DNA from 3 places in the Luteibacter sp. P1_D3 genome. Region 2 is predicted to be linked to each of the others. Evidence: predicted binding sites of a transcription regulator. Region 2 holds the regulator's gene; each other region holds the start of a gene.
The links. The regulator FliA, encoded in region 2, starts transcription of late flagellar genes. The targets are predictions, from matches to a motif close to TAAAGTTTNNCNNNCNNNGGCCGATAA.

Region 1 (3,273 bases), on a different contig from region 2:
CCGCTGCTCAACGCCATGCTCAACGTGGCTGGCGGCGCGACCTGGGTCAGCCTGCATCACGGCGGCGGCGTCGGCATGGGTTACAGCCAGCACAGCGGCGTGGTCATCGTCGCCGACGGCAGCGAAGCAGCCGACAAGCGGCTGGCGCGCGTGCTGTGGAACGACCCCGGCACCGGCGTCATGCGCCATGCGGACGCCGGCTACGAGGATGCGATCGCTTGCGCGAAGGAGCAGGGGCTGAACCTGCCAATGGTGGGGTAAAGCATCGGCTCCCGGTAGGAGCCGATTCATCGGCGAACGGGTGCTAGCCTCAGCGCCCGTTAGCCCAAGTCGCCACATACCGCTCCGGATAAATCCGCTCCAACGCCAGCACCTTCGGCCGGTCATTGATCGCGATGTACATCGCGTCCGGATTCAGCCGCATATAGTCCTGATGCTCGTCCTCGGCCAGGTAAAACCCCTTCAACGGGGCGACCTGGGTGACGATCGGCGCGGAAAACGCGTGGGCCGCCGTCAGCTGGGCGACGTACGCATCGGCCACCTTCTTCTGCTCAGGCGTGGCATAGAACACGGCCGACCGGTACTGCGTGCCGGAATCCGGGCCCTGGCGGTTGAGCAGGGTGGGATCCTGGGCGACCGAGAAGAACACCTGGAGCAACTGGCCATAGGTGACCTGGGCAGGGTCGTACACCACGCGTACCGACTCGGCGTGGCCGGTGTCGCCATCGCTCACGTCGTCGTAGTTCGCGTGGGCGGCGTCGCCCCCCGAATACCCGTTGCGGACGCTCTTCACGCCCTTGACGTGCTGGAATACGCCTTCGACACCCCAGAAACAGCCGCCGGCGAACACGGCCGTGGCTTCGCCAGGCGCCGCGGCGGCGTCGACCGTGGGCGCGGGAAGGCGAACACCCTCGTCACGGGCGGAGGCGGCCGAGCAGGCCGTGAGCGCGATCAGGAGCGGGGCGAGCAGGGAGCGACGGTTCATGCGGATCTCCGAGGGAGGGGGCCTGCTGAATGAGACCGGGCGAGTCACAGTAATCTGACACGCATCCCCGCTACAGTTACCGAGGCCCCGGCCGATATAGGACCGACGACCGTGGGTTGGCTGACCTGGCGCGGATTCGGCAAAATGGCGCGCTTTGTTTGGCAAAGGAGGCGGGGGAAACGTGGCGTACGACCTGGTAGAGAGACGCGTGTTCGTGACCGATCTGGAGATCGGCATGTACGTGAGCCGTCTCGATTGTGATTGGTCGGACACGCCCTTTCCGTTGCAGGGGGTGCCGATCGCCTCTCGAGAAGACATCGAGGCGCTGCGGCGCTTCTGCAAGTACGTGTTCGTCGACCTGCACCGCCGCGTCACGCCAGCCCACGTCACGACCGCCGTCCCGGTGCGCGCCGCGATGCCGCGCCCGGCCCTGAACACCCGCCTGGTCACCCGGCACAGCTACACCGACACTGCCTCCTTCGATGACGAGATGCCGCGCGCGCGGGAGGCTTTCGACACGGTCGCGAGCTTCGCCGAACGTATCGTCGAGGACCTCCAGGCCGGCCGGGCCATCGATCAGGGCGCCGTCGAGAGTGCCGTGCGCCCGATGGTCGAGAGCGTGCTGCGCAGTGGCGACGCTTTCTTCTGGATGCAGAGCCTGCGCAAGCGCGACAGCTACACCTACCAGCATGCCGTCGGCTGCAGCACCCTGGCCGCCGCCTTTGGCCGGCACATGGGCTTCACCGGTGACGCCATTGTCAGCCTCGCTGCCGGTGGCTTGCTGATGGACGTGGGTAAGTCGCAGCTGCCCGAAGAGATGCTCGAGCGAGGCGGCCCGCTCAACGACGCCGAATGGGAACTCGCGCGCCAGCACGTGAAGGAGGGTGTGGCCATCCTCGACCACTCCGGCGTCGTCGACATGGAAGTGCGCGACATGGTGCTCACCCATCACGAGCGCTACGACGGCAGCGGTTACCCCCATGGCCTGGCCGGGACGGCTATTCCGCTCGCCGGGCGCATGGCGGCGATCATCGATACCTACCACGCCATGTCGACGCCGCGGCCCTACCGTCCGGCGGTGTCGCAGCACCTTGCGATCCGGCAAATCTATTCCGGTCGCGACCGCGAATTCCAGGGTGAGCTGGTGGAGCAGTTCCAGGCCTGCCTGGGTGTGTATCCTACCGGCTCGCTGGTGGAGCTCAATACCGGCGAAGTGGCCATCGTCATGGTGCAGAACCAGGCACGTCGCCTGCAACCGCGCGTGGCGATCCTTACCCGCACCGACAAGAACCACCTCGACGAGTTCATGATTGTCGACCTTATGCGCCAGACCGACGGCGTACGTCGCGAGATACTTCGCACACTAGCCGCCGGCAGTTACGGCATCGAACCCAGGGAGTATTTCCTGTCATGACCAGCGAGCGGTCACACATCCTGCCCGCCGTCCAGGCCATCCTCGACCGCACGGCCAACGCCGAGGGCATGTGCGGCATCCTGGTCATTCGCCTGCAGGGCATTCGCGAGGCGCAGCTCCGCTTCGGTTTCGAGTTCGGCAGCCAGATCATGCTCGCGGCCCGCGAACGGATCGTCGAGGCCGTGCGCCATGTCGACAAGATCTTCGTCGCCGGCGACGACACCTTCGTGGCCGTGCTCCCCTCCATTCGCAATCGCACGCATGCCCTGCTGGCCGCCACGCGCATCGTCGGTGCCTTCGACAGCCCGCTGCTGCGCGGCGAGCGTCCCTGGCATGGCCGCGCGGTGATCGGTGTGACGCTGTACTCCGAGCACGGCACCACGGCGGAGCTGCTCTACCGACGTGCCGAGCTCGCGCACGACGAGGCGCTCCGCGTCGGCGAACCGTTTGCGGTCTATCAGCAAGACGTCACGCCGATCGAAATTCTTTACGGCGAACTGCGCGAAGACATCGAAGCCAACCGCTTGCACGTGGCCTTCCAGCCACTGTGCGACTTGCGGACGGGCGAAGTGGTGCGTGTGGAATCGCTGGCGCGCTGGAATACGCGCTCCGGTGTCGAAGTCGCGCCGGGCGACTTCGTCCCCTTCGCCGAGCGCAGCGACCTCATCGTCCAACTGACCCGCTGGAGCCTCAACGCCTCGTTGCGTCACACGGCGGCGCTTCACCGTGGCGGCTGTCCGCTCGACGTGGCAATCAACCTTTCCCCGCGCGTCTTCGTCGAGCAGGGCTTTGCCGAGCACATGCTCGGCGCGCTGGAAATCTGGGGCGTACCGCCGGAATCGGCGATCATCGAGATCACCGAGACCGCACTTCT
Region 2 (3,273 bases):
TGGCGTTGGGGTCGGCGGCGGGTGCCACCGGCGTTGCGGCGACTGGGATCGCCCCTGAAGCGGCTCCTACAGTGGCCGCCGCCCCTGCAGGGGCTCCCGCATCGGCGCCGGGGGCGCCGGTGCCGTAGAGCGAATCCAGTAGTGCTTCGAATTCGTCGTCGTTGATCGTGCCGGACGCCGTCGAGGCCGGTGCGCGATCGTTGCGCGCGGCGTCGAGCATGGCTTCGAATTCGTCTTCGATGGGATCGTAGGGACGCTGCGACGACACGGCGGGAGCGCCGGTCGACGCAGGCGTCGACATCACCGGTGACAGCGCCACCGGTGGCGCGGAGCCGGCGCGGCCCGGGATCAGCAGGCGATCGAGCACGGAGCGGGGCGCGGGCTCGGCGGGGACGCCCGCGTCGGCCGCACGCATCATGTCGTTGAGGAGGTCCAGCGACTCGAGCAACGCATCCATGAAGCCGGGGTTCAACACCACCGCGCCATTACGGGCCTCGTTGAGGAGGTCCTCGGCGCGGTGGCACAGCTCCACCATGGCGTTGAGGCCAAGGAAGCCCGCACCGCCCTTCACGGTATGGAACGCGCGGAAGACCGCGTTCAGCAGCTCGGCGTCTCCCGGCGATGCTTCGAGGTCCACGAGCTGTTCGCCCAGGCTCTCGAGCAGTTCGCGTGCTTCGATCAGGAAGACATTGAGCAGCTCGTTGTCCAGCTCCACGCTCATACGGCGCTCAGAACCCGAATTCGCTGAGCAGTCGATCCACTTCGTCCTGGCTGACCTTGTCCGCGGCCGGTGCGTGAGCGCCGCCCGCGAGCGAACCGGTGAGACGCACCAGCTCGACCAGCGACGACTCCACCTTGGCCATGAACGATTCGACCTGCGCCACGCGCTGGCCGGAGAGATCCTGCCAGGACTGGGCTTCGACCATCTCGCCCAGGCCGATGTCGCAGCTCTGCGCGAAATCGCCGACGCGCACGGCCAGGGCCGTCGCGCTCGTTGCGAAGGCGGGATCGGCCTGGTCGAGCACCAGCACTTCGTCGGCCTGCTTGGCCAGCGCCTGCGCTTGCGGGCGCAGCTTGTCGCTGAAATCGAGGGTGCGGTGGGCGGCCTGCGAGCTCATCTCGAGCACGTCGCGCAGGTGCTTGCGCGCGTCGCTCATGTTGCCCGGCACACCATCGCTGGAGATATCGGAGGCGAGGCGGCGGACCGACTCATGAAGATCGCGCGCGAGGTGGCCCAGGGCCAGGAACAGGTGCTGTTCACGGCTGCGCAACAGGCGGTCGAGCGCCTGTTCGAAGGCGACGCTGTCATCGGCATCGAGCAACTCGCGCAGCTCGGGAACGACCTCGTGGCCGGCGGTAAGCATGGTGTTCATCGTTATTCCCTTAGCCCGCAGCCGCGGCGAGTCGTTCGAAGATCTTGTCGAGCTTTTCCTTCAGCGTGACCGCCGTGAACGGCTTGACCACGTAGCCGTTCACGCCACTCTGCGCGGCAGCGATGATCTGGTCGCGATTGTTCTCGGCCGTGACCATCAGCACCGGCATCGACTTCAGCGCGGCGTCCGCGCGGATCGCGCGGAGCAGGTCGATGCCCGTCATGTTGGGCATGTTCCAGTCGGTCACCACCAGGTCGAAGGGCTGGGCGCGCAGCATCGTGAGCGCCGCGTTGCCGTCTTCAGCCTCCTGGATGAGGGTGTTCGTGAATCCCAGCTCGACCAGGAGATTCCTGACGATGCGCCGCATGGTGGAGAAATCGTCCACCACGAGGATTTTCATGTTCTTGTCCAAAACTCGTCTCCGCCTGACTGCGCGTTCTTACCGGCGACGGCACCGTAATGCCGTCAATGCTTGTCTTTCCAACCCGTCATGCGTGCGCGGAGGCGGATCAGGGCCTGGCCATGGATCTGGCACACCCGCGATTCACTCACACCCAGCACCGCACCGATTTCCTTCAGGTTGAGCTCTTCATCGTAGTACAGCGACATCACCAGCTTCTCGCGTTCGGGCAGGCCGTCGATGGATTGGGCCAGCGCATCGCGCAAGCCGTCCTGTTCGAAGAGCCCTTCCGGACCCGCGGCATCCGGGTCCGCGACATCGATTGCCGCGCCTTCGTCGCCTTCGGGCGCCGTAAGACTGAGCAACCGCGCGCTCGCCGCGTCGGCCAGAATCTGGTTGTACTCCATGGCGTCGATGCCCAGCCGCTTCATCACTTCGGCGTCTTCGGCATCACCACCCGTTTCGTTCTCGATCTGCCTCGTTACTTCAGCCACCTCGCGCAACTTCCGGTGCACGGAGCGGGGGGTCCAGTCCGTCTTGCGCAGTTCGTCCAGCATCGCGCCCCGTATGCGGATACCCGCATAGGTCTCGAAACTGGCCGCGCGAGTCGGCGAGTAATTTCTTGCGGCCTCCAGCAGTCCGATCATTCCGGCCTGCATGAGGTCGTTTGCATCCACGCTCGGCGGCAGCCGGCCCATCAGGTGATAGGCGATCCGGCGCACCAGCGGCGCGTGGGTTCGTACCAATTGATCCGCCGGGATTCGCGTGACTTCAAGGTATTCCGTCGCAACGCTCACAGTGGCAACCCTCCTCCCAGGTGGGACCGCTCGGCGAAAAAGCCGATGCGACCCTGAGCACGGGGTTCGGGTTCACCCCATGTATCGACCGACCTGGCCAGATTCTTGAATCCGACGGCGGATCGGCTGCTCGGCCAGACATCGACCACCGCCGATTGGCGGCGAATCGCCTGGCGCAGGTACTCGTCGTGCGGGACCATCCCCATGAAATCCAAGGAAACATCCAGGAACCGGTTGGTCACCCGGGACAGTTTCTCGAACAACTGGCGGCCTTCCTGGGCGTGGCGGACCATGTTGGCCACGATGCGGAAGCGGTTCACGCCGAACTCGCGGCTCATGACCTTGATCAGGGCGTAGGCATCGGTCAGCGAGGCCGGCTCGTCGCAGACCACCACCACGACTTCGTCCGAAGCGGCGGCGAACATGGACACGCTGTCCGAAATGCCGGCGGCGGTGTCGACGATCAGGTATTCGGGAGCGATCGGGTATTCGTCGAACGCGCGGATGACGGCGGCGTGCTCGATGTTCGGCAGCTGCGCCATGCGACGGGCGCCGGAGGTGGCCGGAATCACCTTCAGGCCATGCGGCGCCTGGAGGATCAGATCCTCGATGCGGCACTCGCCCTCGAGCATGTGTCCGAGATGACGGGTCGGCTGCAGCCCGAGCAGCACGTCGATATTGGCCATGGCCAGATCGGCATCGA
Region 3 (3,273 bases), on a different contig from region 2:
CACCGTCGAAGTACGCCTGCGCGTGGTCGACCACGACCTGCGTACGCTGGACGAGTTCGACGACCAGCTGACCAACAAGCTGCAGTTCCTGCTGGATGCCACGCTCGGTTTCATCAGCACGGACCAGAACCACGTGATGAAGGTGCTGACGGTCGCCTCCGTTGCGACCATTCCGCCGATCATCCTGGCCGGCATCTGGGGCATGAACTTCAAGGACATGCCCGAGCTGAACATGCCCTACGGCTATCCGATCGCGCTGGGCGTGATCATCCTCAGCACGATCCTGCCGGTGTGGTTCTTCAAATGGCGCGGTTGGTGGTCGGGAGACTGAGCCCATGACGGCCTTCGCGCGGCTGCTCCGACCGGCGTCCGCGCCGATCCGGCGCTGGGTGCTCACGGCCTTTCCGCGCCCACCCTCCGGCGGCATCGATTACGAGCACCCCGCGGGCGACCCCGGCCTGTTCGGCCCCTCCAGCGTGACCTGGCGCATGCATTCGGATTTCTGCGGCATGCTCGCCGGGGGCCTCTGTGCGCTCTACCTGCAGCTGCTGCATCCGCGCGCCCTGGCCGGCGTGTGGGATCACTCCAACTTCCGCGAGGATCTGGTCGGCCGCCTGCGCCGGACCACGGCCTTTGTCGGTGCGACCACCTACGCCCCGACCCACGACGCCGAGGCGATGATCGAACGCGTCCGCACGATCCATGGCCACGTTAAGGGCCTGGACGAGGCAGGCGTCCCCTACGCCGCCGACGATCCGGACCTGCTCACCTGGGTGCACGTCAGCGAGATGTCGAGCTTCCTCGCCGGCTACCGGGCCTACGGGCCGATGGCCGTGTCCGCCGCGGTGGCCGATGCCTACCTCGATGAGACACGTCGCGTCGCCGAAGCGCTGGGCGCACGCGATGTCCCTGGCTCGGTCGCCGAGATGGATGCCTACATCGCGCGCGTCCTCCCCTCGCTAGTGTTCGGCGAGCGGTCGCGGGTCGTACTCGAGGTGCTCGGCCGGCTGGATCTGCCGGTGCCGATGGCCGGGCTGTCGCGCGACCTGTTTCTGCACGCGGGTGCCGCACTGCTGCCGGACTGGGCCGCGTCGTTACTGCAGCGGAGCGACGCCGACCTGCGTAAGGCCAGGCTGGCCCGCGGCACCTTGCGCGGCATGGCCCCGCTTTTCCGCGTGGCGCTGACCGAGGGGGTCGCCTCGCGCTCCTGCCGTCGGGTGGGCGTCGACCCGGGGTTGCTGTCGCACTGGCCGTCCTAAGCCCAGCGCCCTACCCCACTTCATCACGTTCGTGAAGGCTGAAAAACGGAACGGGTTCTCACTTTCCTTAGTTTTTGCCGAATATGCTCTAAAGTTATCGGCCGCGACGCCGCTAACACCTTCGAGGTTGCGCGGCGGGGAATCGCCGCAGTGACACCAACACAGGGCGCGCATCACGTGCGTCCGACTCGGGGGAGGATGGGGTCGGTGACAGCCAGTTGCTCACATAGCGGACGCCAGGTCGTCGGGATCGTGGGGCCATGAGGTCGCCGTGGCATTCGCTTGCCGGCGGTCCGCCGGAGTCGCGCCTGCTCGCCTCCGTGGCCGAGTTCACTCACCACCGCGACATCGATGCGCTCGACCACAGCCTGGTGCTGTCGCTGGCCGAGCTGATCTCGGTCAGCAGCGTGACCCTGTGCAAGCGCGGCGAGAGCCTGCAGCTCCCGGTGGACTCGATCGTGGTCTGCTCGCGCAACGACGCTGGCGCCTTCGTCGTCGAAGCCCTGGATCCTTCGCGAGACGGCGATCCGATCGACACGATCGTCTGCGCCATGGAAACCCTCGAAGCGATCAGCGATGTCACCGAGGACGGCACCTGCCGCCTGGTCATCCCGATCCAGCGCGACCATGCGGCCATCGGCGCCCTGATGCTGGAGTCGGAAGACTCGCTCGACGGCGTGCGCAACATGGTCGAAGGCTATGCCCGCATCTACGGCAACTACATCGCCCTGCTCAACGAGAGCGAGCGGGACAAGCTCACTGGCCTGTACAACCGGCGCAGTTTCGAACAACGCCTGCAACGCCTGCTCAAGCTGCAGCGCCAGCGTGCCCGCGCCGCGGCCAAGGGCGAAGACGAGCGCCGCCTGCCCTTCGAGGCCGATGTCTCGCAGATCTGGCTGGCCATCCTCGACATCGATCACTTCAAGCGCATCAACGACACGTACGGCCATGTCTACGGCGACGAAGTCATCCTGATGCTTGCCCAGCAGATGCGGCACAGCTTCCGTCAGAGCGACGTGCTGTTCCGTTTCGGCGGCGAAGAATTCGTCATGCTGATCGCTGCGCAGGACGAACGCGTCGCGCACATGGCACTGGACCGCTTCCGCCACTTCGTCGCCGAGCATGCGTTCCCGCAGGTCGGCCACGTCACGGTCAGCATCGGCTACGCGCGCATCACCGAGAACGACTACCCCGAGATCGTGCTCGACCGCGCTGACAAGGCGCTGTATTTCGCCAAGGAAAACGGGCGGAACAGCGTGCATGGTTACGAGGCACTGACCGAGCGCGGTGAGCTGGGCGCCGCGGTAGCCCTGGGCAGCATCGACCTTTTCTAGTGCTCCTTGTGGGAGCCGATTCATCGGCGAATGGGTGCTTGCCGCAGTCTGGCCCGCTGCCGCGGGATCGCCGATGAATCGGCTCCTACCGAGCGGGGGGCGGTCTTACCCGAAATGCCAGGCTGATCCTCGGCCCCACCTCGCCGCGCGCCTTGGGGATCCCATGATCCCAATGAAACTGCGTCGCATAACTCATCGTCAGCAGGCTGCCGGGCTCCAGCTTCACGTCGAACTTCCGCTTCGGCGACTCGCGCTCGCGCAAGGTCATCGTCCGCGTGGCACCCAGCGAGAGCAGCGTGATCGGCGCGCCCTCGGCCAGTTCCTCGATGTGATCGTTGTGCGGCGCCACGCTGTCGCGTCCATCGCGATAGAGGTTCAGGCCCACCGAGGTAAACGGGGTACCTGTGGCCGCGACAACCTCGCGGCGCGCATCGCGCAGCACCGGTGGCAAGTCGGGGTCGTCCAGTGCGTAATGCTGCACCAGCCGTGGCACATCCACGTCGCGGCCATACATCTCGCGTCGTTTCGCCTGCCACGGAACCTCGGCCAGCAACGTAGCGAACCACGCCTCGGCCGCCACGACGGAAATCACGCCAGGCTCATACGCGAACCGCCCGTGGTCGTCATCGACGATCACGAGCGGTTCGGGAGCGAAAAGACCGCCTTGCGACATTCGACCC

Region 1: the regulator FliA is predicted to act here: its motif matches at 1,057-1,083, upstream of AC1DYM_RS05260 (HD-GYP domain-containing protein).
Region 3: the regulator FliA is predicted to act here: its motif matches at 1,349-1,375, upstream of AC1DYM_RS16555 (GGDEF domain-containing protein).

What each region holds. Positions count from the first base shown of each region.
Region 1 covers NZ_JBFUAT010000005.1:32,351-35,623, reverse strand. The annotation lists gene hutU (urocanate hydratase) at 1-261, shown strand, start outside; gene msrA (peptide-methionine (S)-S-oxide reductase MsrA) at 311-985, opposite strand; gene AC1DYM_RS05260 (HD-GYP domain-containing protein) at 1,167-2,399, shown strand; gene AC1DYM_RS05255 (putative bifunctional diguanylate cyclase/phosphodiesterase) at 2,396-3,273, shown strand, end outside.
Region 2 covers NZ_JBFUAT010000001.1:262,064-265,336, forward strand. The annotation lists gene AC1DYM_RS01200 (chemotaxis protein CheA) at 1-721, opposite strand, end outside; gene AC1DYM_RS01205 (protein phosphatase CheZ) at 729-1,373, opposite strand; gene cheY (chemotaxis response regulator CheY) at 1,384-1,785, opposite strand; gene AC1DYM_RS01215 (RNA polymerase sigma factor FliA) at 1,839-2,570, opposite strand; gene AC1DYM_RS01220 (MinD/ParA family protein) at 2,567-3,273, opposite strand, start outside.
Region 3 covers NZ_JBFUAT010000027.1:21,415-24,687, forward strand. The annotation lists gene AC1DYM_RS16545 (CorA family divalent cation transporter) at 1-331, shown strand, start outside; gene AC1DYM_RS16550 (oxygenase MpaB family protein) at 336-1,259, shown strand; gene AC1DYM_RS16555 (GGDEF domain-containing protein) at 1,520-2,593, shown strand; gene AC1DYM_RS16560 (alpha-ketoglutarate-dependent dioxygenase AlkB family protein) at 2,679-3,230, opposite strand.